Regions from separate parts of the Arthrobacter sp. MOO21 genome, predicted to be linked through region 1. Evidence: predicted binding sites of a transcription regulator. Region 1 holds the regulator's gene; each other region holds the start of a gene.
What was found. The regulator HrcA, encoded in region 1, represses chaperone genes, less so after heat shock. The targets are predictions, from matches to a motif close to TTNGCACTCGNNNNNNNCGAGTGCNAA.
Positions count from the first base shown of each region.

Region 2: the regulator HrcA is predicted to act here: its motif matches at 2,489-2,515, upstream of AC2JAJ_RS19350 (Hsp20/alpha crystallin family protein).
Region 3: the regulator HrcA is predicted to act here: its motif matches at 1,353-1,379, upstream of groES (co-chaperone GroES).

Region 1 is NZ_CM170671.2:3,789,212-3,798,518, reverse strand. It holds gene AC2JAJ_RS17685 (PhoH family protein) at 1-332, opposite strand, end outside; gene AC2JAJ_RS17680 (GerMN domain-containing protein) at 752-1,672, shown strand; gene AC2JAJ_RS17675 (16S rRNA (uracil(1498)-N(3))-methyltransferase) at 1,659-2,438, opposite strand; gene dnaJ (molecular chaperone DnaJ) at 2,441-3,568, opposite strand; gene hrcA (heat-inducible transcriptional repressor HrcA) at 3,659-4,672, opposite strand; gene AC2JAJ_RS17660 (DUF3097 domain-containing protein) at 4,853-5,701, shown strand; gene AC2JAJ_RS17655 (DUF4870 domain-containing protein) at 5,777-6,187, shown strand; gene hemW (radical SAM family heme chaperone HemW) at 6,261-7,490, opposite strand; gene lepA (translation elongation factor 4) at 7,527-9,307, opposite strand, start outside.
Region 2 is NZ_CM170671.2:4,150,817-4,161,106, forward strand. It holds gene AC2JAJ_RS19335 (Hsp20/alpha crystallin family protein) at 475-882, opposite strand; gene AC2JAJ_RS19340 (hypothetical protein) at 1,208-1,444, opposite strand; gene AC2JAJ_RS19345 (hypothetical protein) at 1,486-1,806, opposite strand; gene AC2JAJ_RS19350 (Hsp20/alpha crystallin family protein) at 2,004-2,432, opposite strand; gene AC2JAJ_RS19355 (hypothetical protein) at 2,607-2,966, opposite strand; gene AC2JAJ_RS19360 (Rv3202a family protein) at 3,175-3,477, opposite strand; gene ftsH (ATP-dependent zinc metalloprotease FtsH) at 3,613-5,643, opposite strand; gene glgX (glycogen debranching protein GlgX) at 5,849-8,017, shown strand; gene AC2JAJ_RS19375 (GAF and ANTAR domain-containing protein) at 8,104-8,847, opposite strand; gene AC2JAJ_RS19380 (IS110 family RNA-guided transposase) at 9,023-10,096, opposite strand.
Region 3 is NZ_CM170671.2:3,022,689-3,032,978, forward strand. It holds gene AC2JAJ_RS14085 (THUMP-like domain-containing protein) at 1-848, opposite strand, end outside; gene AC2JAJ_RS14090 (hypothetical protein) at 902-1,282, shown strand; gene groES (co-chaperone GroES) at 1,536-1,829, shown strand; gene groL (chaperonin GroEL) at 1,909-3,519, shown strand; gene AC2JAJ_RS14105 (dihydrofolate reductase family protein) at 3,645-4,244, opposite strand; gene AC2JAJ_RS14110 (ATP-dependent DNA ligase) at 4,311-5,834, shown strand; gene AC2JAJ_RS14115 (helix-turn-helix transcriptional regulator) at 5,957-7,591, shown strand; gene AC2JAJ_RS14120 (hypothetical protein) at 7,684-8,028, shown strand; gene AC2JAJ_RS14125 (flavin-containing monooxygenase) at 8,025-9,152, shown strand; gene AC2JAJ_RS14130 (DUF389 domain-containing protein) at 9,121-10,089, opposite strand; gene AC2JAJ_RS14135 (acyltransferase family protein) at 10,205-10,290, shown strand, end outside.

The DNA of each region.
Region 1 (9,307 bases):
AGCGCTGCGAGCTGCTGCAGGACAGCCGGGGTGATGACCGTGCCGCGGGCCACCAGCCCGCGGACTTCCTGGAGGAGCCGCATGATCCGGGGAACATCACTGCTGGGGCCGCTGATGGAAAGCTCGTTGCCGCGCGCATGGAAGTTGACGTCCGGAAACTGCTCCTCGATGAACCTCAAGGCCTCATCATGGCTGCCGAGGGATTGAACCATCTGGTCTGAGTTCTCGAAAAGGACAACTTCAGTGCGGATGCCGGGAAGGGAATGGGGAAATTCCCCCGGGCTGCCTTCGCCCGTGTTGAGCCGCCGCCTGCCGTTTGCTGATTCAGTCATGGTGCTGGCCCGCAGGCCCGTGGTCCCCTCGAAGTTCGGCATATGTTTTCGTTTGCTTCGCCGGCGGCCGCTGCACGGCGCCAAGTTCAGCGATCCATTTATCTTACGTCAGCAAGCACCGGGGGCGGATGACGCGCCGGTGTTGAAGTGCGGGAGCCCCGCGGCTCCCCGGCGGCGGACACGGACCGTCCGCTTGGCATGAGGGACGGTTTGTATCAACTTCATATCGGGCTCATATCGTTACCGTTGCAGTTGGGCGGGTACAGCCTAATCACCGCGCGGGCGCACCGGCGGCTGTGCCATGCTGGAAATCCAGCGTCTGCTGGGACACCAGGCCGTCAGGGGATCGGCCCGCCACGCCACGAAAGGACAAGGGCAAGGAAGTGCCGGAAACCTCTGCGCCCTCATGGGCTGGACGAATGGCGGGCCGGGTGCGCCCCGCCGTCCTGGCAGGAGTCCTCGTCCTCGTTCCGGTGCTGTCGGGCTGCACGGCCGAAGGGGGCCCGACGCCCTCCCGCTCGCTCGCCTCAGTGCCCGCCACGGGCGGCACCATGCCGGATGGTCCCGCCACCAGCGCGCCGCTGGAGACCACGCAGTCTTCGAACAAGGCCCCGGTGTACTGGATTGGCCGCAGCGGGGGCAACATCTTCCTGTACCGCGAGTTCCGGGACGTTCCGGAGCAGGAGAACCCGGTAACGCGTGCCCTGCGGGCCATGATGTCGGACAAGCCCCTTGACCCGGATTTCTTCACGCCGTGGCAGAACCCCGGCAAGCTCGCCACGTCGATCTCGGGCAAGGATGTCATCACCGTTGACGTCTCCGCGGACGCCTTCAATAGCAACCTCGACGCCGACATGGCCGCCCGCGCCATCCAGCAGCTGATCTATACGGCCACTGCGGCCGCCGCGAGTTCGGGGCTGATCGATACCGGACAGCAGATCCGCGTCCGGATCCTGGTGGACGGACACACGGACTATGTGGCATTCGGGCATGTGCAGCTGGGTGCCCTGATGACCCGCGCCGCCGGACTGGTGGCGCCGGTGTGGATCATCGATCCCCAGGAGGACGCGGAGGTACCCGGAGGCAGCATCAAGATCACCGGACGCAGCACCTCCCCCGGCAGCAAGCTGCACTGGCAGATCCTGCAAGCGGCGGACGGCGGCAGCAAGACACCTTTCCTGACCGGCGAGACCACCGCCGCAGCGGAGCAGGGGCAGGCGGGCGCCTTCACTCTCGCCCTCACCCTGCCTCCCGGCGATTACGAACTGCGGGTGGGGCAGGCCGGTTCCGGCGGCGAGCCGGACCGGAACGAGGACACGCGCACCTTTACGGTTCGCTAGCAGCCCACAGGCCCAGGACGTCGCTGGCAAGCACGACGGCGGCCGGGCCGGCCGTTGACGAGCGCAGGACATGGTGCCCCAGCAGGGCGGTAACGGCGCCCGCGCTGCAGAGCTTCGTTACTTCACGTGGGCTGATGCCGCCCTCGGGACCAACGATCAGCAAAACCTCCCGTGGGCCCTCGCTGCCGCGGCCAGGCCATGCTTCGAGGACGGAGCGCAGCGGCCGCACGGCGTCCTCGTGCAGGATCACCGCAAGGTCCGCCGCTTCTACGGCCGCGCGCAGCCCGGCGGACTCGACGGCGGGCCGGACATCCGGGATCCACGCCCGCCGCGCCTGCTTTGCCGCCGCGGCTACGGAGGACTGCCACTTGGCGTGGGCGCGGGCTGCCCGGTCGCCTTTCCACCGCACGATGGACCGTTCGGACTGCCACGGTATGACGGCATCAATGCCCAGTTCGGTGGCCGTTTCGATGGCCAGTTCATCCCGGTCACCCTTCGCCAGGGCCTGGACCAGCACCAGTCGGATGTCCGGGCGGGGTTCTGCCGCCACGGTTACGCACTCCACCTCAAGGCCGGAGGGCGCGGCCGAAACGACCTTCCCCGTCATGCGGGTGCCGGCGCCGTCGACAATGTCCACGGCCTCACCCGGTGAAAGCCGTTTGACGGTGACCGCGTGCCGCGCCTCCGGCCCTTCGAGGACGAACAGTCCACCGGGGACCAAGCCGTCCAGGGCGCCTGCGGCGGTGAAGAAGACGGGGTTGCTCACCGTTACAGGTTACCGAGCCGGTCCCGAAGCTTGGCGAACATGCCGCCACTGGCAGCGAGCTTGCCCTCGGTGATCTGTTCACCGCGCAGCTTGGCAAGCTGCCGCAGGAGGTCCTCCTGCTGGGAATCCAGTTTGGCCGGGGTGTCCACCTGGAGGTGGACCTTCAGGTCGCCGCGGCCGTACCCGCGCAGGTGGGTGACCCCAAGGCCGCGCAGGGTGATGATCTCCCCCGACTGGGTCCCGGGCTTGACGTCGATCTCCTGGGTGCCGTCGAACGTTTCCAGGCTGACGTCCGTGCCCAGGGCCGCGGCCGTCATGGGGATATGCAAGGTGGCGTGCAGGTCGTCGCCTTCCCTGACGTAGGTGGCGTCGTTATTGACGCGGATTTCCACGTAGAGGTCACCGGCGGGACCGCCGGCAGGGCCCGCTTCACCCTGCCCGGCGAGCTGGATGCGGGTTCCGGTGGCCACGCCGGCGGGAACCTTGATGGTCAGCGAACGGCGGCTGCGGATGCGGCCCTGGCCGCTGCATTCGTTGCACGGGTCCTTGATGACCGTGCCGAATCCTTCGCAGGTACCGCAGGGCGCTGCCGTCATGACCTGGCCCAGGATGGAGCGGACTGCCCGCTGCACCTGGCCACTGCCGCCGCAGATGTCGCAGCGCTCCGGCTGAGTTCCGGGGCGGCAGCAGGATCCGTCGCAGGTGGGACAGACAACCGCGGTATCCACTTCAAGCTTCTTGTTGACGCCGAACACCGCGTCCCGCAGGTCGATGCGGACACTGATCAGGGCGTCCTGGCCGCGGCGTACACGGGATGCCGGGCCGGACGTGCCGCCGGCACCGAAGAAGGTGTCGAAGATATCCTGGAAGGCAAAGCCCTGGCCCGCGTAGCCGGCTCCGCCGAATCCATTGTCCGTCCCGTTCTCGTTGCCCGTGGTGTCGTAGACACGGCGCTTCTGGGGGTCGGAGAGGACCTCATAGGCGTGAGTTACTGCCTTAAAGCGCTCCGCAGCGTCCGCACCGGGGTTTACGTCCGGGTGAAGGGTGCGGGCCAGCTTGCGGTAGGCCTTCTTGATCTCTTCTCCCGTCGCCTCCGGCGAGACTCCTAGGACGTCATAGTGGCTGCTCAAAGTTCGTATCTCTTCCTTGTTGTACTGCATGTACTGGGGCTGCCCGGCCTTAGCCGGCCACCGCAACAACCAGCGGCCGACATGACGGGGTCAGGGCCCCAGAATCCTGGAAAGGTAACGCGCCACGGCCCTCACCGCGGCCATGGTGGTGGGATAGTCCATCCTTGTGGGGCCGAGGATCCCTACTTTTGCGGCACTGTCCGGCCCGTAGCCGGTGGCCACAACGGAGGCCTCGGCGAGCCCGTCATACGGGTTTTCCCTCCCGATGCTGACGGCCACACCACGGTGGTCCTGGGCCATCTCGCTCAGCAGCCGCAGCATCACCACCTGCTCCTCCAGCGCCTCAAGCACCGGGCCGATGCTGAGCGGGAAGTCCACGTTGGACCTGGCGAGGTTGGCGGTCCCGGCCATCACCATCCGGTCCTCCCGGCTGCTTTGCGCCAACGCCTCAAGGCCATGGGCCAGCGCGTGGGCCGCCTGCCGCTGGGACGGGGCGGCAGCGGCGACGACGGCGGGAAGCGCCTGGCTGAGCTGGCTCAGCGGTGTGCCGGCCAGGGCCCCGAGGAAACGCGTGCGCAGGGCCGCCAGCACGTCGTCGCCAAGGTCCTGTCCGACGTCGATGACCCGTTGCTCCACTTTGCCGCTGTTGGCGATCAGGACCACGAGGACCTTGCGCGGGGCAAGCAGGACGAATTCGATGTGGCGGACCAGGGCCCTGCTCAGGTGGGGGTACTGGACTACGGCCACCTGGTTGGTGAGCTGTGCAAGCAGACGGACGGTGCGGTCCAGCACGTCGTCGAGGTCGTCAGACCCCTCAAGCAGTGACTGGATGGCGCGGCGCTCCGCGGCGGAGAGTGGCTTGACCGCCGAAATCTGGTCCACGAACAGCCGGTAGCCCTTGTCGGTGGGGATGCGGCCGGCGCTGGTATGCGGCGCCGTAATCAGGCCCTCATCCTCCAGGGCCGCCATGTCGTTGCGGATGGTGGCGCTGGAGACCCCAAGATGATGCCGCTCCACCAGGGCCTTGGAACCGACCGGCTCGCGGGAGTGGACGTAATCCTCCACGATGGCCCGCAGTACTTCCAGTTTGCGTGGCTCGCTCACTCTCCACCTCCATCCATGGTCCGGGGCCTCCGCCCCGCCTGCATGCTGCCACCAACAAGGGTTTAGCACTCGACATGCCTCAGTGCTAACAGTCTATTATGCCGCCGCGCGTTGTTAGCATTGGTACCGCTCCGGGCGAAATTCCGGTGCTCACTACCTAGCGCTAGGCGGATCACATCCATGGATTACCAGAACTGGGCCCCCCGGGACATGTCCGCGCCGGTCCGCGCGGAGCTGCCCGAAGTTCCTGTTGAACGCGGGATGGTGCTCGAGGACGTCCAGTCGGGCTGGGTGGGTGCCGTGACCCGCGTGGAGAAGTCTGGCGGCATGCACGTGGTGGCGTTGGAGGACCGGCGCGGCAAGTCCCGTTCCTTCCGGCTGGGCTTCGGGTTCCTCCTGGACGGCCAGGCCATCCGGCTGATGCCTCCGGCGCCGCGGGCCGCTGCGGGCGTGCCCGCAGGCAGGACGGCATCGGGATCGGTGCGGGTCGAAGGCCAGCGTGCCCAGGTGGCCAAGGCGAGCCGGATCTGGGTGGAGGGCAAACACGACGCCGAACTTGTGGAGAAAGTCTGGGGCGACGACCTCCGCGTGGAGGGCATCGTCGTCGAGCCCCTGCACGGCATCGACGACCTTGCCGCGGCGGTGGCCGACTTCCGCCCCGGGCCGGCCAGGCGCCTCGGCGTCCTGGTGGACCACCTGGTGCCCAATTCGAAGGAATCCCGCATCGCGGACGCAGTGATGGCCTCGCCCGGCGCCGCCGGGAACGTGCTGATTGTCGGCCACCCCTACGTCGATGTCTGGCAGGCGATCCGGCCGGCCGTCCTGGGGATCGACCGATGGCCCGCCGTCCCCCGCGGCCAGGACTGGAAGACCGGCATCCTGAAAGCCTTTGGCTGGCCCCATGCAACCAAGGAGGACGTCGGGCTCGGATGGCAGAAGCTGTTGGGCGCCGTCCGTACCTACGCAGACCTGGAGCCCTCGCTGCTCGGCAGGGTGGAGGAAGTGATCGACTTCCTCACCGTGCCCTGAAGGCCGGACGCCGCCCCAAGAGACAGTATTCTTGGTAGTAGTCAGCAAAACTTGCACCCCCGAAGGAAACAGACTGTGGCAGAAAACGCACGTGATCACAGGGACGGCCAGGGCCGTTCCGAGTACCATGGCGTGCCGGCCAACGCCCTGCCGCTCACGGCCAGTGAAGACCGCCAGTGGGCAACCCTGGCACACTTTGGCGGCATCCTGGGATGTGTTCCCGCACTGCTGATCTACCTGATCTTCCGGGACCGCGGCCCCTTCACCGCGCAGGAATCCAAAGAGGCCCTGAACTTCAGCCTGCCGCCCACCATCGCCGCGGTACTGGCCAACATCCTGGTGTTCGTTCCCGTGGTCGGCAACATCTTCGCCGTGATCGCCACGCTGATCTGGGTCGCCCTCACCTGCTTCTCGGTAGCGGCCGGCATCCATGTGAACCGCGGCCAGCCGCACCGCTACCCCTACAACCTGCGCTGGATCAAATGACCTCAAAAGACTTTGGGGCCCACACCCGCAGGGTTCCCTGACCGAGCTTGCGAGGTTAGGGGGCGGGTGGGGATTAGTCCGGCAGGATGCGCCGCACTACCGCGTCCGCGAGGAGCCTGCCCTTCAGTGTGAGGACCAGGCGGCCGCGGAACGCGGCAGCGGGTTCCACCAGTCCGTCGGCGATGAGGCCGGCCACCTCGTGCCGCCCCGCTGCGCTGAGCGCGGAGACCTCGAGTCCGGACTGCAGGCGCGCCTCAAGCATCACCCGTTCCAGCCGCCGGGTTTCCGGATCCAGGGTCTCCCTGCCGGCGGCCGGCGACAGCCCTTGGGACAGGCGGTTGGCGTAGGCGGAGGGGTGCTTGACGTTCCACCAGCGGACCCCGCCCACATGGGAATGCGCACCGGGGCCGATCCCCCACCAGTCGTCTCCCCGCCAGTAGGCGAGATTGTGGCGGCACGCCTGCTCCGGTGTGCGTGCCCAGTTGCTGACCTCGTACCAGCCCAGGCCGGCCTCGGCGATCAGCTGGTCGGCGAGCTCATACTTGTCGGCGTGGTCGTCGTCGTCAATGCCCGGGACCTCGCCCCGGCGCATCTGCGCCGCCAGCTTGGTGCCGTCTTCAACGATCAGCGCATAAGCGCTGATGTGGTCCGGCTGGTACGACAAAGCGGTTTCAAGCGAGCACCGCCAGTCAGCCAGGGACTCCCCCGGTGTCCCATAAATGAGGTCCAGGCTGACGGCGAGGCCCGCATCGCGTGCCCACTGGACCACCTGCGGCACCCGGCTTGGGGTGTGGGTCCGGTCCAGTACCTTGAGCACATGCGGGACTGCGGACTGCATGCCGAATGACACACGGGTGAAGCCCGCGTCCTTGAGGACGCCGAGGGATTCCGGCGTGACCGAATCAGGGTTGGCCTCGGTGGTGACCTCCGCCCCATCCTCGATGCCCCATTGGTCAATGGCGGACCGCAGGATCAGAGCGAGGTCGTCAGCAGGCAGCAGGGTGGGAGTGCCGCCGCCGAAGAACACCGTGCTGAGCTTCCGTTCCGGCACGCCTGAGGCCACGAGCACCTTGCCGGCCAGCTGCACCTCGGAAACAGCCGTCCGGGCATAGGCATCCTGGGAGGCGCCGCCGCCAAGCTCTGTAGCGGTGTAGGTATTGAAGTCGCAGTATCCGCAGCGGACAGCGCAGAACGGGATGTGGACATAGAGCCCGAACGCACGGTCCCCCGCACCGTCCGCTGCCTGCGGGGGCAGGATACCGTCCGGCGGGGCGGGGTCGCCGAGGGGCAGGGTGCTAGGCATCGCAGGGGCCTCCGGTGCATCCGGACGCGGTGTTCACTACTTCTTGGCCTTGTCCTTGGACTCGTCAGTGGTCAGGGCGGCGATGAAGGCTTCCTGGGGAACCTCCACCCGGCCCACCATCTTCATACGCTTCTTGCCTTCTTTTTGCTTCTCCAGCAGCTTCCGCTTACGGGAGATGTCACCGCCGTAGCACTTGGCCAGCACGTCCTTGCGGATGGCGCGGATGCTTTCGCGGGCGATGATCCGTGAGCCGATGGCGGCCTGGATGGGCACCTCGAACTGCTGGCGCGGAATGAGTTCGCGCAGCTTGCTGGTCATCATCACGCCGTAGGCGTACGCCTTGTCCTTGTGGGTGATGGCGCTGAAGGCGTCCACCTGTTCGCCTTGGAGCAGGATGTCCACCTTGACCAGGTCGGCCACCTGTTCGCCGTCGGCTTTCCAGTCCAGCGAGGCGTAGCCGCGCGTCTTGGACTTGAGGAGGTCGAAGAAATCGAAGACGATTTCCGCCAGCGGGATCCAGTAGCGCAGCTCCACCCGGTCCTCCGAAAGGTAGTCCATGCCCTTCATTTGGCCGCGGCGGCCCTGGCACAGCTCCATGATGGCGCCCACGAACTCATTGGGCGCCAGGATGGTGGCGGACACCATGGGTTCGCGGACTTCCTTGATCTTCCCGGCGGGGAATTCGCTCGGGTTGGTGACGGTCAGGACGCTCTTGTCCTCGAGGGTCACCTCATAGACCACGTTGGGGGCCGTGGAAATCAGGTCCAGGTTGAACTCGCGCTCCAGGCGTTCCCGGACGATCTCCAGGTGCAGCAGGCCCAGGAAGCCGACGCGGAAGCCAAAGCCCAGCGCGGCGGACGTCTCGGGCTCGTAGACCAGGGCGGCGTCGTTGAGCTTGAGCTTGTCCAGGGCGTCCCGCAGGACCGGGTAGTCCGTACCGTCCAGGGGGTAGAGGCCGGAGAACACCATCGGCTTGGGGTCCGCGTAGCCGCCCAGGGATTCCGACGCCGGCTTGGCCAGGTTCGTGACCGTGTCACCGACCTTGGACTGGCGCACGTCCTTCACACCCGTGATCAGGTAGCCCACCTCGCCGACGCCGAGCCCCTTGGACGGGGTGGGTTCCGGTGAGCTGACGCCGATCTCCAGGAGTTCGTGGGACGCCTTGGTGGACATCATCTGGATGCGTTCGCGGGGGTGCAGCATGCCGTCCACCACCCGCACGTAGGTCACCACGCCGCGGTAGGTGTCATAGACGGAGTCGAAGATCATGGCGCGGGCGGGTGCGTCAGCATCGCCGACCGGCGCGGGCAGGTCCGTGACGATCTTGTCCAGCAGGGCCTCAACCCCGACGCCGGTCTTGCCGGATACCAGGAGGACGTCCTCGGGGTTGCCGCCGATCAGGTTGGCAAGTTCCGCGGCGTACTTTTCCGGCTGCGCGGCAGGAAGGTCGATCTTGTTCAGCACCGGAATGATGGTGAGATCGTTTTCCATGGCGAGGTAGAGGTTGGCGAGAGTCTGGGCTTCGATGCCCTGGGCAGCATCCACCAGCAGGACCGCTCCCTCGCAGGCCGCCAGGGACCTGGACACTTCGTAGGTGAAGTCCACGTGGCCCGGGGTGTCGATCATGTTCAGTGCGTAGCTGACGCCGTCCACTTCCCAGGGCATGCGCACGGCCTGGGATTTGATGGTGATGCCGCGTTCGCGCTCGATGTCCATCCGGTCCAGGTACTGTGCCTTCATATCGCGTGCCTGCACCACTCCGGTGGACTGCAGCATGCGGTCGGCCAGGGTGGACTTGCCGTGGTCGATGTGCGCGA
Region 2 (10,290 bases), 360 kb from region 1:
GTTCCTGGAGGGCATTCCGGAGTGTGAAGCGTGCCGGTACCCTCGTCCGGGCACTTTCCGGATCCTTTGCTTCTCCGGATGCAGCCACAACTACTGTCCGGCGTGTGCTGGGGAAAGAACCCAAAGCAGATTTACCTGGCTGGACTACCACTTTCAGTATCTGTGAAGCCCTAAGTTCTACCCCTGCAGCCGGGTTCCCGGGAGCTTGACTCGCGCGCCGCTTCCGGCCTCTCTCACCGTCTGACGCTGCGCGGCAAGGGTCACAGCACAGCACATCTATCAACAGCTTCACCTCGAAATCGCTTCTGCGACCAGGCGGGCGCGGAAGATGGCCGGAGAGCGTTCGTGCTGGGGATTTCATGTTGGATTTCCGCCACAGCCCCAGCGGTGGCTGCCGGGGAAGCTTCAGGTGGTAGCCCGGCGCTTGGTGCCCCTGGCTGACCACCTGAAGCGGTGCTATGCGCATCGGACGGGTTATCCACGTGTGATCTGGATTTTCCGCTTTTGGGTTGTCTGTTCGGGCAGGGGGACGCGGACTTCGAGAATGCCGTCGGTGTAGGTTGCTTTAACATCGTTTTGGTCCGCGCCTTCCGGCAGCGGGAGGCTACGGGAGAACGTGCCGTAGCGGAACTCCGAGCGGTAGCCTTCCTTGCCCGATTGCTCGGATTTTTCTTCCCTTGTGACATTGATCCGCAGTTGGTCTCCGATCACTGTGATGTCAATGTCCTTGTTCGGGTCAATGCCGGGAACCTCGGCTTTAATCACGAGCGTTTTGTCTTCCCGGTACTCCTCGGTGCGCAACCAGTTGTCGAGATCTCCTTCGAAAAAGCGGCGAAGGGGTTCGGCGAGGTCGGCGCCGGTACGCCGGACGAGGTTGTTCATTGTGCTGCTCCTCTCTATCGTGATTGTTCGGTTCAGTTGGGGGCCAGCCCCTGGGTTCGTGCGGGACAGGACCCGCAAATGTGCCCTGCCTGGGCACGTCACCCGCCTCCGGCCCTGCCGGTTTTGGGGTGGCAAGACACTGTGGTGTGGAATGCGCTTCAGGGCACCGCCGGATTGAAACTGAGAGCTGCAGCGCCGGTGGGCGCTGGAGCTTCGCGTTGGTCCGGCCGTGCCCGGCGTTGCCCGGGGACCTGGCAACCTTGCAGGTTCCGCCGTGTCCGCGTTCTTCATCAGATGCCTTCATGGGAACTGCCCGGTCCTTTGATCAGGCCTCCTCCGGAAACATTTGTTCGAGGACGTTGTTGCCGTCCGAGGTGAGCATGTCCAGGAGTTCGCCTTCAGGGAGTCCTGATGCTTCGCCGACCTCGGAAAGGGACCCGGATCCGCTTGCCAGCAGTGCTGAGGCAGAAGTCCGCAGCGCGGCATAGGCGGCGTCGAGGGCGGCTTCGGCGACCACGATCACGCGGGCCAGCGACCGGAGCTGTTCAAGTTCTGCTTCCATGTCGATACCTCCCCCTTCGTGCGGTGGTCGAGGGTGAGTGGCTATTGTTCCAGAACACTGTCGATCAGATCCTTCAGGACTTCCCAGAAGTCGCGGGCACGGAACGATGTAACGGGTCCTCTTCCCTGGGCTTGTCGAACGGCGTTCGCCACGGCAACCGCTTCGGCAAAAAGTTCGGCTGTAACGGCGGGGACGCGCTCTGCTTCCAGGGCGAGGATATGTTCGACCATGGCGCGGGCGTGCTTTTCGGTTTCGTCGTCCTGGTGAAAGCTAAGCCTGCTCGGCTCAAGCCGTGTCTTTGCTGTGGCGAATCCCCGATCCACATGCGGGGCGAAGCCGTCGTCCATGTACTGAATGGCCATGCTGTCACCTCCGATCGCCTGGTTTCAGGCTGCACCGCATAGTGGGAAGCGTCGGCACCAGGCTGCGCATCACTCCGATGCGGGCCAGGAGCGGGTGGGGACGGTCCCCGGGTCGCGGGGACCGGGGACCGTCACGGGTGGAAAAATGCCAGCCCTGCCCGAAAGCCGCCGTGGGGCGCGGCATGCTTCCCGGTGTTTCAGGCGTTAATTTGCTGCTGCTGGCCGCCCGTTCCGGCCGTCACTTCGATCTTCCGGGGCTGGGCCTTCTCCGCCACTGGAATCCGGACCGTGAGGACACCGCCGTCGTAGCCCGCCTTCACATTTTCTGTGTCCAGCGTTTCGCCCAAGAGCAGTTGCCGGCTGAAGACGCCACGGGGGCGCTCAGCAGCAATGAGTTCCACCCCTTCTCCGAGCGTTTCCTTGCGTTCGGCCCGGATGGTCAGGACGTTCTGCTCGACGTTTACGTCAATGGATTCAGGGTCGACACCGGGCAAGTCAACGGCGACCACGAACTGGTTGTCCTCACGCCACGCGTCCATGGCCATGGCCGCTGGGCGGGCAGCAGTGCCCAGTACCTGCTGCGTCAGCCGGTCGAACTGACGGAACGGATCACTCATCATCAACATGACATACCTCCTCGGATCAACATGTGACCGGATCTATATCCACTGATATAGATTTTTTAGCACCGGTAGTAGAGGTTTGCAAGAGTCATTGCTGGCTTTTTGAAGGGATAACAGGCAAGGGGGAGCGCCGATTCAGCAGTGGATCCCCGCCCCATGCTCAAGTGATAGCTGCTTCTACCTGCATGGGGGCGGGCCCGGTGCGTTTCCTTTCTGTTGGAACATGCCGGTGCCGGCGCTTCGCCGGGGCAGGCTCAGGGCAAAGCGCCGTCGGGGCCGCCGGATGGGGGGCAGAGCATCAACGTCCTCATCGCTGAGGGAGCATTGGACCTGGGTGGTGGTCATCTTCAGGATGAGATCCCTGCCCACGAAACGGCGCCCCTCCTTCGTGGCCACGACGATTCCGTGCAGAATATTTCCCGCCGGGTCGTCCACTACCTGGTGCACTGTTCCGAAACGCCGTCCCGAGCGGGAGATGACCGGCGTCCCTTTCGTCAGTGCCGTGTAGGCGATGGGCCTTCCTTCCCCGCTATTCATTGCTCTCCTCCATGTGATCCTCCCCTTGCGCGGGCTGGACGCCCCTGCGTTGTGACCGCACCCGGGAATTGCGTTCCAGTCGCAGCCGCCTCCGGCCTTCCACCACGCGTTGTGCTCACTCCATCCAGGCCCAGACCTCCGCCCATGTGCCGGGTTTACCCCAACAGTTCCAGGGCTCAGGCCTGTACAGTCCTTTGCGGGTTAGGTTTTAGTACGGTTCCTGGCGTGAGTCCGGGTAATCGTCCTCGTCGTCCACGGGGGGCGCCTCGGCTTGTTCGATCAGATCTGCTTCCGCTGCCTTGAGCCCTGCATCGTCAGCAGCCCGGGCAGGACCTGGCCTGCCGGGCAGCACGTCTCTGCGCTGCTCGATGGCGTCGGCTTCCGAGGCCTCCGGGGGCAGCGGGGCCGGGACGGGTTCTTCGGGCCCTTCGGGTAGGACGGGAAGCTGTTGTTCAAAAGCGTCGGCTTCGGGCGTTTCGCCGGACGGTTCCGGCTGTGCTCCGATGTTCATTCTCTTCCTCCTGTCAGGATCTGGTGGCGCTCGGGTGCAAAGACAGCCAACAAAGCGCTCTTGTGTCCAGGTTTTTTGCAGCACCTTGGTAACTGCCGGGAAATCCGGTGGGCATGTTGGGTGCTGTGAAGGTGATCAGAGCGCCGGTTTTGCATGGTTGTCTTCTTGCTTTGGGCTTCCGGTGTCGGTGCGGCGCTGAAGTCCTGCGGCCGCGTAAATTTCGGCTTCGTTCAGTGTTTCCCTGGCCAGCAGCTGCTCGACGAGTGATTCCAGGCGCCACCGGTTTTCCCCCAGCAGTCTCAGGGCACGTTCGTAGCACTGGTCGATGAGGGCGCGCACCTCCTCGGCGAGGATGTCCAGCATTCCTTCGGAGATGCCCAGGGAGCGGGGGTCGCCTTCTTCGGGCAGGATCTGGACTGGTCCGATCCTTGGGGACATTCCCCAGCGGCCGACCATCATCCTGGCCAGGTGGGTGCTGTTTTGCAGGTCGCTTTCAGCTCCGCTGGTCACCACGCCGAAAACGAGCCGTTCTGCTGCCATGCCGCCCAAGGCTCCCACGATCTTTCCTCGAAGGTAGTTCTCGTCATATCCGTAGCGGTCTGTATCGGGGGTTGAAAGGGTGACGCCCAGAGCGCGTCCGCGGGGAATGATGGAGATTTTCCGGACGGGGTCGGCCCCTTCTTCGAGCATGCCCAGGAGGGCGTGGCCGGACTCGTGGTAGGCGGTTCGCCGGCGTTCGTCCGCGGGCATCACGACGTTCCGTACGGTGCCCAGCTGGACCTTTTCCAATGCGTCGAACAGGTCCCGCTCGGTCACCGCCGGGTTCTTCCGTTTGACGGCAAGGAGCGCGGCCTCGTTGACCAGGTTGGCCAGTTCCGCCCCGGTCATGCCGGGCGTAGCACGGGCGAGCAGGTCCAGATCAACGCCGACGTCAAGCTTGACGTTACGGGCCTGCACTATGAGGATCTGCAGGCGGCCCGCCTGGTCGGGAGCGTGGACGGTGATGGACCGGTCGAACCGCCCGGGCCGCAGCAGCGCCGGGTCCAGTACATCGGGACGGTTGGTGGCGGCCAGGACAACGACTCCCTCGGAGGATGAGAAGCCGTCCATTTCCGTCAGGATCTGGTTCAGGGTCTGCTCCCGCTCATCGTGTCCGCCAACGGCCAGGGAACCACCCCGTTTCCGGCCGATGGCGTCAATCTCATCGATGAAGATGATTGAGGGCGTAGCCTCCCGTGCGGCCTGGAAAAGTTCACGCACCCGGCTGGCGCCTACTCCCACAACCATTTCAATGAACTCGGACGAGCTGACGTGAAAGAAGGGCACCCCGGCCTCTCCGGCAGTTGCCCGCGCCAGCAGTGTCTTCCCGGTTCCCGGGGGTCCGCTCAGCAGGACACCCTTGGGTGGCCGGGCACCGATGGCCTGATACTTCTCCGGGCCCTTGAGGAAGTCCACTACTTCTGAAATTTCTGCTTCCACTTCATCTATCCCGGCCACGTCCTTGAACGTAACCCGGATATTTTGTGGGTTCACTGGCTGGAATTTTTTCCCGGCCAGCCCACCAAAGCCGCCCATTCCCAGCATGCCGCCCTGGCGTCTGAGAAGCCACAGGTAGAACAGCACCAACAACGCGACCGGCGCTACGGAATACAGGAGGTTCAGCAGAACGCCGCGTTCCTGCGCCAGGGGCGTTGCCCTCACCGTGACCTTGTTGGCCTCCAAAACGCTCAGCAGATCATCGCTGGCGAACGTGGGCCGCTCCGTCACGAACTGCGTGTAGATTTGCCCGTCGGCTCCCGGCAGTGCCTGCTCTTTACGGAGCTTTCCTTCAATGGTGTCGCCGTGGGAGAAAACCTCCACAATGTTGTTGTTTTGCACCTGTGTCTTGAACTCGGAATATGGCACCGCTGCCGGGGCCGACGCCACGTCCTGAAAAGAGAGCACCAGAAAGAACCCCAGATAAAGCACTGCCAGCCACACCCACGGCGTGAACCTTCGTTTGCGGCCATCAGGCGGTGCGCCTTTGCCTTTCGCCGCCAGCCCCTCCACACGCCACGGAACACTTCTGCGGCCAGTACCTGCCCGTTCCGCGCCCCGCAGGGCTTCCGGACTTGAACTGCCAGCCCGTTCGTTCTCCATCGGATCTCCCGGCGACTCCCAACGCATCCACTCTCGGCTCTATCGCGGCCAGCGATCCCGGAGCCCTGGAACATTGCCCGGACCGGTTGCTGACAACACGAAAATACCGCCAACACCGGTACCTGTTAAGCCCCATGCTTGACGGGGGACCGGCCATTTGTGGATGTCGCCACGGGCTTCCGGACGGACCAGGTGTGGTTGGATGGTCTCACTCTCGGAGATGGAGGCGGACGTGGGGGTTTGGAGGGGAAGCCCGTATCCATTGGGTGCCACCTATGACGGAAGCGGCACGAATTTCGCCCTCTTCAGTGAAGCCGCCCAGACGGTGTACCTGTGCCTGTTTGATGATGCCGGGGCCGAGCAAAGGATCCCGCTGGAAGCTGTCGACGGGTTCGTTTGGCACTGCTACCTTCCCCATGTCCTGCCCGGGCAGCTGTACGGTTACCGGGTGGACGGCCCCTACGACCCGGCCCGGGGCCTGCGCTGTAACGTAAACAAGCTCCTGATGGACCCGTACGCGAAGGCCATGAGCGGAACCATCAACTGGGGCCAGTCGATGTTCTCCTATAACTTTGGTGATCCTCTGTCTTTCAACGCCCAGGATTCGGCGCCGGATGCGATGCGCTCCGTGGTCATCAGCCCCTTTTTCGACTGGCAGCATGACCGGCCACCAAAGACCCCCTACAACGACACCGTGATTTATGAGGCCCACGTCAAGGGCCTGACCATGACCCACCCCGAGGTCCCTGAGAAAGAACGGGGAACCTACGCAGGGATCGCCCACCCCGCCGTAATCGAACACCTGCAGAAGCTGGGCGCCACAGCCATCGAACTCATGCCCGTGCACCAGTTCGTCCAGGACAGCGTCCTCCAGGAAAAAGGGCTGGACAACTACTGGGGATACAGCACCATCGGTTTTCTCGCCCCGCACGAAGATTACAGCTCAAGCACCCGCCCAGGGCAGCAGGTCCAGGAATTCAAGGCCATGGTCCGGTCCCTGCACGCTGCCGGGATCGAGGTGATCCTCGACGTTGTCTACAACCACACCGCCGAGGGCAACAACCTGGGCCCCACCCTGTCCTTCAAGGGCATCGACAACAAGGCGTACTACCGGCTCCTGGACCAGGACCCGCAGCACTACCTCGACTACACCGGTACCGGAAACACCCTGAACGTCCGCCACCCGCATGCCCTGCAGTTACTCATGGATTCGCTGCGGTACTGGGTGCTGGAAATGCACGTTGATGGTTTCCGTTTCGACCTTGCCGCGGCCCTCGCCCGGGAATTCTTCGAAGTGGACCGGCTCTCCAGCTTCTTCGACCTTGTCCAGCAGGACCCCGTGGTCTCCCAGGTCAAGCTCATCGCCGAACCATGGGATGTCGGACCCGGCGGCTACCAGGTCGGCAACTTCCCCCCTCTGTGGACGGAGTGGAACGGTAAGTACCGGGACGCAGTCCGCGACTTCTGGCGCGGGGCGCCGGCCACCCTCGGCGAATTCGCGTCCCGGCTGGCCGGTTCGGCCGATCTCTACGAAAGCTCGGGCCGCCTGCCCGTGGCCTCGATCAACTTTGTGACCGCCCACGACGGCTTCACCCTCCGCGACCTGGTCACCTATAACGAAAAACACAACGAAGCCAACGGGGAAAATAACAACGACGGCGAATCCCCCAACAGGTCCTGGAACTGCGGCGTGGAAGGCCCTACGACAGACCCCGATATCCTGGCCCTGCGCGCCCGGCAGCAACGCAATTTCCTGGCCACACTTTTCCTCTCACAGGGCGTGCCCATGTTGGTACACGGCGACGAGCAGGGAAGAAGCCAGCAGGGCAACAACAACGCCTACTGCCACGACTCACCGTTGTCCTGGATCAACTGGGACGAAGCAGACCAACCCCTGATCGAGTTTCTTGCAGCAGTCAGCGCCCTCCGCCGGGAACACCCCACGTTCCGCCGCAACCGGTTCTTCAACGGCCGCCCCACCCGGCGAAACCTCGGCCAGCCACTGCCGGACATCGTGTGGCTCAACACAGACGCTTCAGAGATGATCCCCGAAGACTGGGACAACCCCCTCGCACGCGCGCTGGGCGTGTTCTACAACGGCGACGCCGTAGGCCGCGACGACCGCAACCGGCCCATCCGCGACCACCACTTCCTGCTCTACTGCAACTCCGGGGACAGTCCCGTCGTCTTCAAACTCCCCGGCACCGACTATTCCAAAGCCTGGGAACCACTGATCGACACTGCAGGAGAACGGGCCGGTCAAGGCCTCATAGAGGCCAACCAAACAGTGGAACTCGCCGGGAAATCACTCCTCGTCCTCCGCTCCTATACAGCACCAACGAAGAAACCCGACAACTCCGTCGCGGCCTCCGTTGCCTCGATCATCAACCCACGAAAGTGACAAAACAGCACCCGGCAACCTACCGGATCTACGGCGAAAATAGAACCCAGTACAGACCACCCGTCCTGCACCGCACCGACGTTCTCTTAAGAGTCGAAGTGCGTCCGGACGCTGGGGTCATGTGAAACTGACTCAACTACGGACGCGGCGATGTCACGGAGTTTGATGTTCCGCGTATTGGAGGCAATGGAAAGGATTTTCATGGCTGTCTCCTGGTTGCAGCGGTTCTGCGCCATGATGGCGCCGGCTGCCAGGTCAATAACGGTACGGGATTCCAATGCCGCCATAAGGTTGGCATTGGCCTCAGCGAGCTGGCTGATTTTCACGGCCAGCCGCAGGGCCTTGGATGCATGGTAGGAATACGACTCAACCATGCTGATGTCCCCGTCAGTGAAACCACGAGAGCGTGTGGAGTAAAGGTTCAACCCAGCTTTAGCCTCCCCCTCAAGAACGAGCGGCACCGACAAGCAAGACCGTACTCCCGCTTCATATGCGGCCTCAGTGAAAGCTGGCCACCGGCGCTCCTTCACCACGTCCGGGACATGCACAATTCTCTGTTCCCGGATCGCGGAAAGGCAGGGCCCATCGCCTGCCCTGTATTGGATTTCGTCCAGCAGTGCGGCGCTATCATCGCTGCGGGCAATGGTCAGCTGCTTCTTCTTCTGAATCAAGATGATGCTGCAAAAGGCAATAGCCGGGTCGCTCAGAGTCCTGGCAGTCAACTGGGCAAGTTCGTCCAGCATCTCCTTCACATCCTCGGTTTTCAGGACAAGATCCTGCAAGTGATCAACCAGGACCTCCGGGGAACGACGCAATTCCTCCTCCCCCATAGCCCTACCCCCTTCTCTAGTCACGACCGGATGCCGATCCTTTGCTGCGCGAGAAAGCAACTGCAATGACCATATGCCCGGCTCCTCCGAGTGTGCTACGTCCTTCGGACTGCCAGCGAGAGAAACCCGTGCGCTCCTCAACTCGGTCGGGCTGGGGAATGCCCACCCACAACCGTCATGAGGTAGGTTCCGCAGCCGCGTAAAGGGTGTTGAGTTGGCGGTAGAGGATTCGGACGATGTAGCGCTTGAGGGATCTGCGGATTTCGCGGTAGCTGCGGCCTTCTTGGGTGCGTTTGGCGACGTACTCCCGTGTTCCGGGGTCGTGGACCATCCGGGTCATGGTTATGGTGTGCAAGGCTCGGTTGAGGCGTCTATCACCGCCCCGGTTGAGCCTGTGCCGGACAGTGTTGCCGCTTGAGGCAGGCAAGGGATTCACCCCTGCCAGTGAGGCGAAGGCAGCTTCGCTGCGAACCCTTTCCGGATGCGACCAGGCTGTCAGGACTGTAGCCACTGAGACAGCCCCGGCGCCCACCATCTCCAGCAGTGGCGCCGCGGGGCTTTGCTGGATCAGCTCTGTCATGCGCTTCTGGTTCGCAGCCAGCTGTGTGGTCACTTCGAGAACGCGGCGGGCCAATCGAACTGCTTCCTCGCGCGCGATCGATAATTCGATCGGTTCCTGTCGTTCCCGCCATCTGGTGATCGTCGCGATCTGAGCAGGAACCAGAGGTTTACGGGCGTCGATTCCCAGATCATGTGTCCGGAGTAAGGCGAGGAGTGCGTTGGCATTCAATGTTCGGTCCCGGGTCAGCTGATCCCGGGATGCGCTCAGGATCCTGAGTCCGGCACGGGTTCCTTCATCCCGGCGCGGAGTGCGGAGCTGGGACTCCTCTAAGTTCAGGACAGCGGTTCCGATGGCGGCGGCGTCCAGCGGGTCGGATTTGCCGATCCCCCGGCGACCCCGGGCGTTCATCCGTGGAGCTTCGGCGACATCGTAGCCAGCGTCGGTTATTGCCTTAGCCAGACGTGCCCCATAAGTGCCGACACCCTCAATCGCCCATAGACAAGCCAGATCGGCGTCTGTCCTTCGGGCTGCCCAGGCAAGTGCGCGGGAAATCCCCGTCGGCGTCGTCGGGAACTGCTCGCTCGCGACTTGTCGCTTGGTACTGGCTTCGATGACGGCGTAAGTGTGTGTGCGGGCGTGACAGTCAACGCCAATGACGAACGGGCGGGTCTGAGCAACGATAGTCAACGCTGCCACCCTCCTTCCTTTCGAACGGGCAAGAACGGCCGCATGACGGCCGGCATTGAACCTGGGAAGAGTCACTTCGCGGCAAAACTGTGATGAGCCACAACCTGCAAAGGTTGGGCAAGCTTCTAATCAAGCCAACGACGTGGGACAGGCCAACGCCGGCCGCTCCACCCAGTGCGGACAAGTCGGGGGAA
Region 3 (10,290 bases), 770 kb from region 1:
ACCGGGGCCTGGGGGCCTGCGCCGAAGTCCTCACCGCTGGTGAGTTCCGCCGGCCCCTGGGGGCCCAGGACCAGGGCGGCCCGCCGCACGCCGGGCCTGCGCACCGCGTTGAACCACAGTGTCACCTCGGTAACGTCACCCGCCACGGACACCCACTGCGCCTCGCAGCCCCCGGGGACGGAGTCGTGCGGCATGCCGGGGCCCATCTTGACGCCCACGGCCTTCCCCTGCGCGGCCAGCGATTCCACGAATGACAGTGGCGGGGAGAAAGCTTCGGGGTCCCAGATCCGTTTGGTGCCGGAGGTGGAGGTGACACGCCGTGCGGGGTCCAGCCAGACGCCGTCGATGCCGTCCAGCGGCACCGCCGCGGCATCGGCGTGGACCACCGTCGCGTTGGGGAACGGAATGAGGTTCACGGTGGCGCACGCCGCGGTTGTTTCGTCCATCTCGACGGCGGTGACGGCCACGTCCAGGGCGGCCAGGGCCAGCGAGTCGGCGCCGAGGCCGCAGCCCAGGTCCGCTACGTGGCTGATCCCGGCGCCGGCGAACCGCTTTGCGTGGTGCGCGGCCACGTTCAGCCGCGTAGCCTGCTCCAGGCCGGCCTGGGTGAAGAGCATCCGGCGGGCGAACTCGCCGAACTTCGCCTCCGCCTTGGTCCGAAGCCGCGATTGCGTCAGGACCGCGGACACCAGCCCGGCCGGGTGCCCGGCCTTCCGCAGGGCCGCATTGAGCGCAAAGGAATCCTCGTCCCGGTAGGGCCCCAGGGACGCCAGCAGGTCCCATCCTTCGGGGGTCAACAGCGGTGCAATCTGGTCCTGTCCAACCTGGTCCTGGGGAGCGTGAGCCATGGGTTCCAGCCTAGTGGAGGAGCACGTACCGGGATGCCGATAGTGTTGACAGCATGGAAGAGAGCGCAGCCTCCGGGCCGTCCGGCGAACAGCGGCCCAGGACCCAGGGGGTCGCGAGGTTCGCCCGCCCCGTGCTGATCGCCGCGTCCGTGGTGGCCGTGGTCTGCATCGCCTTGCTGGTGATCATCTTGCTCCTGGATACCTTCAACGCCACCGTCTATTCGGTGGGCGGCAACAACATCTCCGACGACACCCAGGAGGCCCGGGACATCCGCGGGCTGTACGACGGCGCGCGCACAGGGAGCATCTTCTTCCTCGTCACCGCGGTGCTCGCCGCAGCAGCGGCCGGCTGGTTGCTCGTCCGGGGGCGCAGCCAGGGCGACGGCGGGGCCGACGGCGGCGAGGACGTCGGCTTCGACGACCTGGGCCGCTAGGGGTGCCGGCCCCTAAGGCCGGCCTGGCCGCCGTCGTACGTTCCCGGAGCCGTACGCCTACGACGAAACGTTGGCACTCGCCTTGACCGAGTGCTAACCCTTACATAGAGTCTTCATTAGCACTCTCCCTAGGAGGGTGCTAACACATGAAGAGCTGCCAGCCAGGCTGCTGCCGGCACCGCGACGACGGTTTGCCAGCTACGGCGGAAAGCTTTCCAGTCCACGAATTTGCTGACGAAAAGGAGAGGTCCGAGTGTCGGTCTCTATTAAGCCTCTTGAGGATCGTATTGTTGTCCGCCCGCTCGAAGCCGAGCAGACCACGGCTTCCGGCCTGGTTATCCCGGACTCCGCCCAGGAGAAGCCGCAGGAAGGCGAAGTTGTTGCAGTAGGCCCCGGCCGCTTCGAAGATGGCAACCGCGTTCCGGTCGACGTAGCCGTTGGCGACGTCGTTATCTACTCCAAGTACGGCGGAACCGAAGTCAAGACGGGCGGCACCGAATACCTCGTGCTGTCCGCCCGCGACGTCCTGGCGATCGTCGTCAAGTAACTCTTTCGGATCCCCGTGCTGCCGGCCACGCTTATGCTGGCCGGCGGTGCGGGGTTTCTGTCTTTGAAAGGACAAAACCATGGCAAAGCAGCTTGCGTTTAACGACGCTGCCCGCCGGTCCCTCGAGGCCGGCATCGATAAGCTCGCCAACACCGTCAAGGTGACGCTCGGCCCCCGCGGCCGCAACGTCGTCCTGGACAAGAAGTGGGGCGCTCCCACCATCACGAACGACGGCGTCACCATCGCCCGCGAAGTGGAACTTGACGACCCCTACGAGAACCTTGGCGCGCAGCTGGCCAAGGAAGTAGCCACCAAGACCAACGATGTTGCCGGTGACGGCACCACCACCGCCACCGTCCTGGCCCAGGCCCTGGTCAAGGAAGGCCTGCGCAACGTGGCAGCCGGCGCTGCCCCCGGCCAGATCAAGCGCGGCATCGAGGTTGCGGTTGAGGCCGTCGCCGCCCGCCTGCTGGAGAACGCGCGCCCCGTCGAGGGCACCCAGGTGGCAAACGTTGCCGCCATCTCCGCCCAGAGCGACGAAATCGGCGAGCTCCTCGCCGAGGCTTTCGGCAAGGTGGGCAAGGATGGTGTCATCACCATCGAGGAGTCCTCCACCACCCAGACCGAGCTGGTCCTCACCGAGGGCATGCAGTTCGACAAGGGCTACCTTTCCCCGTACTTCGTCACCGACGCGGAGCGCCAGGAAGCAGTCCTCGAGGACGCCCTCATCCTGATCAACCAGGGCAAGATCTCCTCCATCCAGGAATTCCTGCCGCTGCTCGAAAAGGCGCTGCAGGCCTCCAAGCCGCTGTTCATCATCGCCGAGGATGTCGAGGGCGAGGCGCTGTCCACGCTCATCGTCAACCGCATCCGCGGCACCCTGAACGTTGTTGCCGTCAAGGCCCCCGGCTTCGGTGACCGCCGCAAGGCCATGCTGCAGGACATCGCCACCCTCACCGGTGCGCAGGTTGTCTCCCCGGAACTGGGCCTGAGCCTGGACACTGTTGGCCTGGAGGTGCTGGGTACCGCCCGCCGCATCACGGTCACCAAGGACAACACCACCATCGTGGACGGTGCCGGTTCGGCCGAGGACGTGTCCGCCCGCGTGGCCCAGCTGCGCGCCGAGCTGACCCGCACCGACTCCGACTGGGACCGTGAAAAGCTCCAGGAGCGCCTGGCCAAGCTGGCCGGCGGCATCGGCGTCATCAAGGTCGGCGCCGCCACCGAGGTTGAGCTGAAGGAAAAGAAGCACCGCATCGAGGACGCCGTGTCCTCCACCCGCGCTGCCCTCGAAGAAGGCATCGTGGCCGGCGGCGGTTCTGCCCTCATCCACGCCCTCAAGGCACTGGACGAGGACGCTGCCGTCAGCGCGCTCGAAGGTGATGCCGCGGCTGCCGTCGGCATTGTCCGCCGCGCCCTGGTGCAGCCGCTGCGCTGGATCGCCCAGAACGCCGGCTTCGACGGCTACGTGGTCACCTCCAAGGTGGCGGACCTCGAAACCAACAACGGCTTCAACGCCAAGTCCGGCGAGTACGAGGACCTGATCGCAGCGGGCGTCATCGACCCCGTCAAGGTCACCCGTGCAGCCCTCCGCAACGCGGCCTCCATCGCGGCCCTGGTTCTCACCACCGAGACCCTGGTCGTGGAGAAGCCCGCCGATGAGGACGAGCACGCAGGCCACAGCCACTAACATCCCCGCCGTCTCCCTCACCTCGCTTCGCTCGGTCAGGGAACCCTGACGGCGTGGGCCCTGCAGTCGAAAAACCGGTCCAGCATTGCTGGGCCGGTTTTTTGTTTATTCGGGACGAAGCATGGCTAGGGCGACATCTCTGCTGTCTGCACATCCCCCGCACGTTCGTACACCAGCGACACGGATCCCTTGGGGAAGGTGCGCGAAGGCTCGGTGAGGCGGAAGCTGGCGGGCACCGTTCCGGCGTCGAAGAGGCGCTTGCCCTGCCCCAGGACCACCGGGTAGAGCCAAAGGTGCAGCCGGTCCAGCACGCCGGCCGCCAGCAGGGACCGGATCAGGACGCCGCTGCCGAACATGTGCACCTGCTGGAACTGTTCGCGGAGCCCGGCTGCCGCCTGGGCATCGGGAAGGACAGTGGTGCCCGCCCACTCCGGGTCCGCCAGGGTGCTGGAGACAACGAACTTGGGCACCCGGTTGAGGGCGTCGCCAATCTCGCCGGACTGGTGCGGCCAGTAGGAGGCAAAGATGTCGTAGGTCTTCCGGCCAAGGAGCAGGGCATCAATCCGGCTGATCTCGGCGCCAATCGAGGCGGACGCCTCGTCGTCGGACACGGGCGCCTGCCAGCCGCCGAAGGAAAACCCGTCTTCCGTGTCTTCCTCGCGCCCGCCCGGGGCCTGGTAGACGCCGTCGAGGGTGATGAACAGGTTCGCCACGATGATGCCCATCCGCCCATTTTGGAACTGGCCTCCCGTCCTGTCCAGTGCTGCCGGTGGGCGTGGCAGACTGGTGCCATGCTGCTCGACGAGCTCGTAAAAACCGCGGAAGCTGTCGCCGCGACCCGATCCCGGCTGGCGAAGGTCGAGGCCCTTGCCGAACTGCTGCGCCGGGTCGAGCCGGCGGAGATCCCGACGGCGGTGGGGCTGCTCACTGCCAAGCCGCGGCAGGGCCGGGTAGGCGTGGGCTGGCGGGGCCTGGCAGCGGTCAAGGGAGAGCCGGCCACCGAAGCAAGCCTCACCGTGGGAGACCTGGATGACGCGCTGGACCGGCTGCTGGCCATCGCCGGCGCCGGGTCCGCAACGGAGCGGGCAGCGATCCTCCGTGCATTGATGGCTGCAGCAACCGGACGCGAACAGGGATTCATCGCCGGCGTGCTGCTGGGTGAGATGCGGACCGGCGCCCTTGAAGGGGTGTTGACGGATGCTGTTGCCCGCGCCGCAGACCGCCCCGTGGACGCTGTTCGCCGCGCGGCCATGCTTTCCGGCGACCTCGGCGGAACCGCGCTGCTGGCGCTGACGGGCACCGCAGACGAGCTTGCCGCCGTCGGCCTTGTGGTTGGACGGCCCGTGCAGCCCATGCTCGCTGCGACGGCCGGCAGCGCGGAGGAAGCCCTCGTGGCCACGGGGGAGGCCTCCGTGGAATACAAGCTCGACGGTGCACGCATCCAGGTGCACCGGACAGGCGACAATGTCAGCATTTACACCCGCAACCTCGCCGAGGTGACCCACCGGTTGCCGGAGGTAGTGGAGGTGGTGAGGGGACTGCCCGTGCGCGACGTGATCCTCGACGGCGAGACGCTTGCCCTCGACGAGGACGGCGGGCCACGCCCGTTCCAGGAAACCATGTCGCGGTTCGGCGCCGACGCCGCGCGGGCCACCATACTTCACCCCTGGTTCTTCGACGTCCTCCACATCGACGGGCGCGACCTGCTCGACGAGCCGCTGTCCACCCGCATTAGCGTGCTTGAGCGGATTGCTCCCGAGCACCGGATCCCGGGAGAAATCACGGCTGATCCCGACGTCGCGGAACGGGTGTCGCGCGATGCCCTCGCCGCAGGCCACGAAGGAGTGGTGGTCAAGGCGGTCGAATCGGTTTACGCGGCCGGACGGCGGGGTTCCCACTGGGTGAAGGTCAAGCCCGTGCTCACCTACGACCTTGTGGTGCTCGCATGTGAATGGGGCTCGGGCCGGCGCACCGGGCTGCTGTCCAACCTGCACCTTGGCGCCCTGGACCCGGAGGGGGAGTTCGGCGAGGCCGGCGCCTACGTGATGGTGGGCAAAACCTTCAAAGGCCTCACTGACGAATTGCTGCGCTGGCAGACGGAAAGGTTCCAGGAGCTTGAGGTGCGGCGGACGGCTGGCACGGTCTGGGTGGAGCCCGTCACGGTGGTCGAGGTGGCAATCGACGGCGTGCAGCAGTCCCCGCGCTATCCGGGCGGCATTGCCCTCCGGTTCGCCCGGGTGAAGCGCTACCGCGGGGACAAGCCTGCGGCGGAGGCGGACACGATCCAGACCCTGCGGGCGCTGTTGCGCCCCTAGCTCCTCCATGGGCCGGGGCGTTGTCACCGCTGTTCCGCGGGCGTACCGTGGCGCTTAGGCAAGTCCGCAAGCAACGACGGCGGCGGGCCGGCTGGGGGTGTGGTATCCACAGAGGAGGCCAGGTGACAGCTGAGACGGGCCTGGACCAGGGCCGGTCGGCGTTCCGCGAGCAGCGTTGGACCGAAGCCTTCGAAAGCCTTCGGGATGCCGACCGGCAGGGCGGGCTTCCGGCAGCGGACCTCGAGCGCCTGGCCACGGCGGAGATCCTGACCGGCAACGCCGCCACCGGGATTGAATCGCTCACCCGGGCCCACGAGGAGTACCTGGTGGTAGGCGACATCGTGGGGGCTGCCCGATGTGCCGCCTGGATGGCCCTGCACCTGATGAACACCGGCGAAAGTGCACGGGCCGGGGGATGGCTGGCACGGGGGCAGCGGCTGGCCGATGAACTTCCCGTGCCGGATGCCGTCCAGGGCTTCCTCCTGATCCCGGCGTGCCTGGGCAAGCTTTACGGCGGAGACCCGGAAGGCGCCCTGATGCTGTTTTCCCGGGCCGCAGAAATCGGCCAGCGGTTCCAGGACAGGGATCTGTCCGCGCTCGCCTTGCTGGGCAGGGGGCAGGCCACCCTTGAACTGGGCCGTCCCGAGGAGGGGCTGCGGATGTTCGATGAGGTGATGGTGGCTGTCACTACGGGGGAATTGTCTGCCGTGCCGTCCGGGATTGCCTACTGCGCCGTGATCGGGAACTGCCAGGTGGCATTCGACCTGGAACGGGCCATGGAGTGGACGGCTGCCCTGGACCGGTGGTGCTCGGCCAGGCCTGACATGGTTCCCTTCAGCGGTCAGTGCCAGGCCCACAGGGCAGAAATCTTCCGGCTGCATGGAGCCTGGGCAGAAGCACTCGCCGCGGCGGGAATGGCCCAGGAACGCTCCGGCAGGGGTGATCCGCAGGCGCTGTACGGTGGCTACTACCAGCAGGGGGAAGTGCAGCGGCTCACGGGCAACCTGGACGCGGCACAGGCCTCCTTCACCCGGGCGGCGAGCAGCGGGTACGAACCCCAGCCGGGCCTTGCCCTGCTGCTACTTGCCCGCGGGGACGCGAAGCAGGCCCAGACCATGATCCGCCGGGCCGCCGGGCTGGCGGACACTGCCACCCGCCGGCATCTGTTGCCGGCACTGGTGGACATCGAACTGGCCGTGCCGGACGTCCAGGCGGCCAGGGAGGCCGCAGAAGAGCTGGCCGCCTTTGCCGGCGACTGCCCCAGGCCGATGGTGCGTGCCGTCGCCAGCCAGGCGGATGGCGCGGTGAAGCTGGCGGAGGGTGATCCGCGAGGTGCCGCGCAAGCGCTTCGGCAGGCCTGGCAGCTGTGGCTGGGGCTCGCGGTTCCGTATGAAGCTGCCCGGTGCCGGGTGCTGATCGGACAGGCCTGCCGGGATCTCGGCGACGAAACGTCGGCCGGAATGGAGTTCGAAGCGGCCCATACTGAATTCCTGGGGTTGGGGGCTGTGCCCGCCGCCGCCTGGACGGCCTCGCTGATGCGGAAGGACGACGCCGGGACTCCCGGGCCGCTGACCGCCCGGGAAGCGGAGGTGCTCCGGCTCGTCGCCTCGGGCCAGGGGAACCGTGCCATCGCCGCCGCGCTGTTCCTCAGCGAGAAGACAGTGGCCCGGCACATCAGCAACATCTTCCTGAAGCTGGATCTTTCCTCGAGGGCTGCCGCCACCCGGTATGCCTTCGAGCACGGCCTGGCGCCCTGAACCGGACTGCGCAAAATTACCCATTCGCTCCGCCCGGCAATTGCATGGTTTGCCCGACGCGGACCATGCGGCACGGTCCATAGCCTCAAAGCATGAACATTCCACTCCTTGCGGGCACCCTTTCCACGGTGCTGTTTGCCGTGGGGATGCTGCCGATGCTGGTGAAAGCAGCACGCACACGGGACCTCGCTTCCTACAGCCTGGGGAACCTGGTCCTGAGCAACCTGGCCAACGCGGTGCACTGCGTCTACGTTTACAACCTCCCGGCCGGACCCATCTGGGTCCTCCACCTCGCCTACGTCCTCGCCTCCGCGCTGATGCTGGCCTGGTGGCTGCGCTACAGGGAAACTGGCGCCGGCGCCAGGACTACGGCGGCAGGGCGGCAGGAAGGTTCAGCCGCAGGCATCCCCGCCAGAACGACAGGAGAACAGCCATGAACAGCAACGACGTGACCGGCATGCTGGACACGATCATCATCGGAGGCGGCCAGGCCGGACTGACCCTCGGCCACCACCTGAAGCAGCAACAACGGAACTTCCTGATCCTCGACGCCAACCAGCGCTCCGGCGACGCATGGCGCCAGCGGTGGGACTCGCTCCGGGTGTTCACTCCCGCCAAGTACGACGGCCTGCCGGGCCAACCGTTCCCGGCGGACCCATTGTCCTTCCCCACCAAGGACGAGGTGGCGGACTACCTTGAGGGCTACGCCGAACAGAACGGCCTGCCCGTCCACCACGGCGCCCGGGTGGAACGCCTGTGGCGCGAAGGAAGCCATTACGTTGCCGCCGCGAACGGCCACCGCTGGGAGGCACGCAACGCCGTCGTGGCCACCGGGGTGAGCCAGGCGCCCAACGTTCCCGGCTTCGCAGTGGAGCTGGCATCCGCAACGGTCCAGCTCCACTCCAGCCAGTACCGGAATCCCGGGCAGTTGCAGGACGGTCCAGTCCTGGTGGTGGGGCTGGGAAATTCCGGGGCCGAGATCGCCCTCGAAGTGGCCCGGACGCACCCCACGACGGTTGCAGGGAAGCCGTCCGGTGAACTTCCGGTGAAGCACGGCCGGACCGCCGCCCGTTATGCCCTGCCTGTGGTGCGCTTCCTCGGCCTGCACGTGCTCACCCTCGGGACACCCGTGGGCCGGAAAGCCGCACCCACCTTCACCGCACACGCAGCGCCGCTAATCAGGACCAAGACCAAGGACCTGGCCGCGGCGGGCGTGCGGCTCGTGCCCCGGATGGCCGGCGTGGAGGACGGGCAGCCCGTCCTGGCGGACGGCGCCCGGCTGGAGGCGGCCAATGTCATCTGGTGCACAGGCTTCCGGGATGACTTCAGCTGGATCGATCCCGGGCTGCTCGACGGCGGTGCGCTGCCACGCCAGCACCGCGGCGTCGCCCTTGATACCCCCGGACTGTTCTTCCTGGGCCAGGAATTCCTGTACGCCGCCGCATCCGCCACCCTGCCCGGGGTGGGCCGCGACGCCCGGTACCTGGCACGGAAGATGCCCCGGTCTGTACCGGCCGCGGAACCCCCGGTCAGCCGCGGGTCCGCCGCAGCTGCCGCCTGAGCGTCCGGGCCGTCGATTCAGGCAGCCGCCTGGTGACCACCCTGTAGAAAAGGAGGACCGCCACGGCGGCTGCCACGATGCCCACCAAATTCAGCAGCAGCTGCAGCGCGGAACCGGCCGCCTTCTGGTACTCACCCAGCACCAGTGCCACCGCCACATACCCTGCCGCCGGGACAGTGGTGACCGAGATAAAGACGCCGATGAGTGCTGCGGAGCGGCGGCCGATGACCGACAGCATTCCGGCGGTTCCGGCGAGCACCGCAACGATCAGCGAATAGGGCCCGGGATGGTAGATGAATTCGACGGCGGATCCAGTGTCGAGGGTGTTGCGGGGGAAAAGCCCGAGGGGAACCGAGAGCCATGCTGTCAGCGCCGCCAGCAGCATGGCGACCGGGAATCCCGCGGCCAGCGCCAGGGCGGCGCGCCTGCCCAGCGCCCACTGCCGGCGGGCCAGCGCCACGGCGAGGGCGGCCAGCGGGCCGAATTCCGGGCCCACAGCCATGGCTCCGACGATAGCGATCGGGGAATCGTTCACGATGCCGATCGCTGCCAGCTGCGTGGCCAGCACCAGGAACGCCAGGTAGGACCAGGTCAGCCGCGAGTCCTCGCCCGTTTGGCGGGACACCTCATCCCAGATCAAAGCATCCGCGCCGTCGCCCGGGGCCGCCCGCTCCGCGTCGTCGGCCCGGCGGGACAGGACGAGTTCAGGCATCGACACAACGATCGAGCCCGCCTCCTGTACTTTGAGGACCTCGAGTTTCTCGAGCAGCTCCTCCACGGATTCCCGGGGTATCTGGACCTCGAGCAGGTCGCCCTCCGGCACCACCGAGCCGCCGCGGACCAGCGCCACTTCGGCGGTTCCCGCCTGCTCCCTGCAGGTCCGCAGCGTCACCTCCGACAGTTCCGCGGGGACGCAGATGCGCACCTGGACAATCACTCCGGCTCCCTTCCGTGGTTGGGCCCAGCATAGTGTGATTCGCCTTGGCTGCAGCCGGTGCGTAGGCTTAAGGCTTTGGCCGGCCGGGGATTCGAGGGGTTTTTTAGTGTCGATTGTGGAAACCCAGGAGACACACGGCCAGGCCTGCAATGCCTCCGCCCGCCCACGGAAGGCCACGTTCCGCCCGGAGGTCCAGGGCCT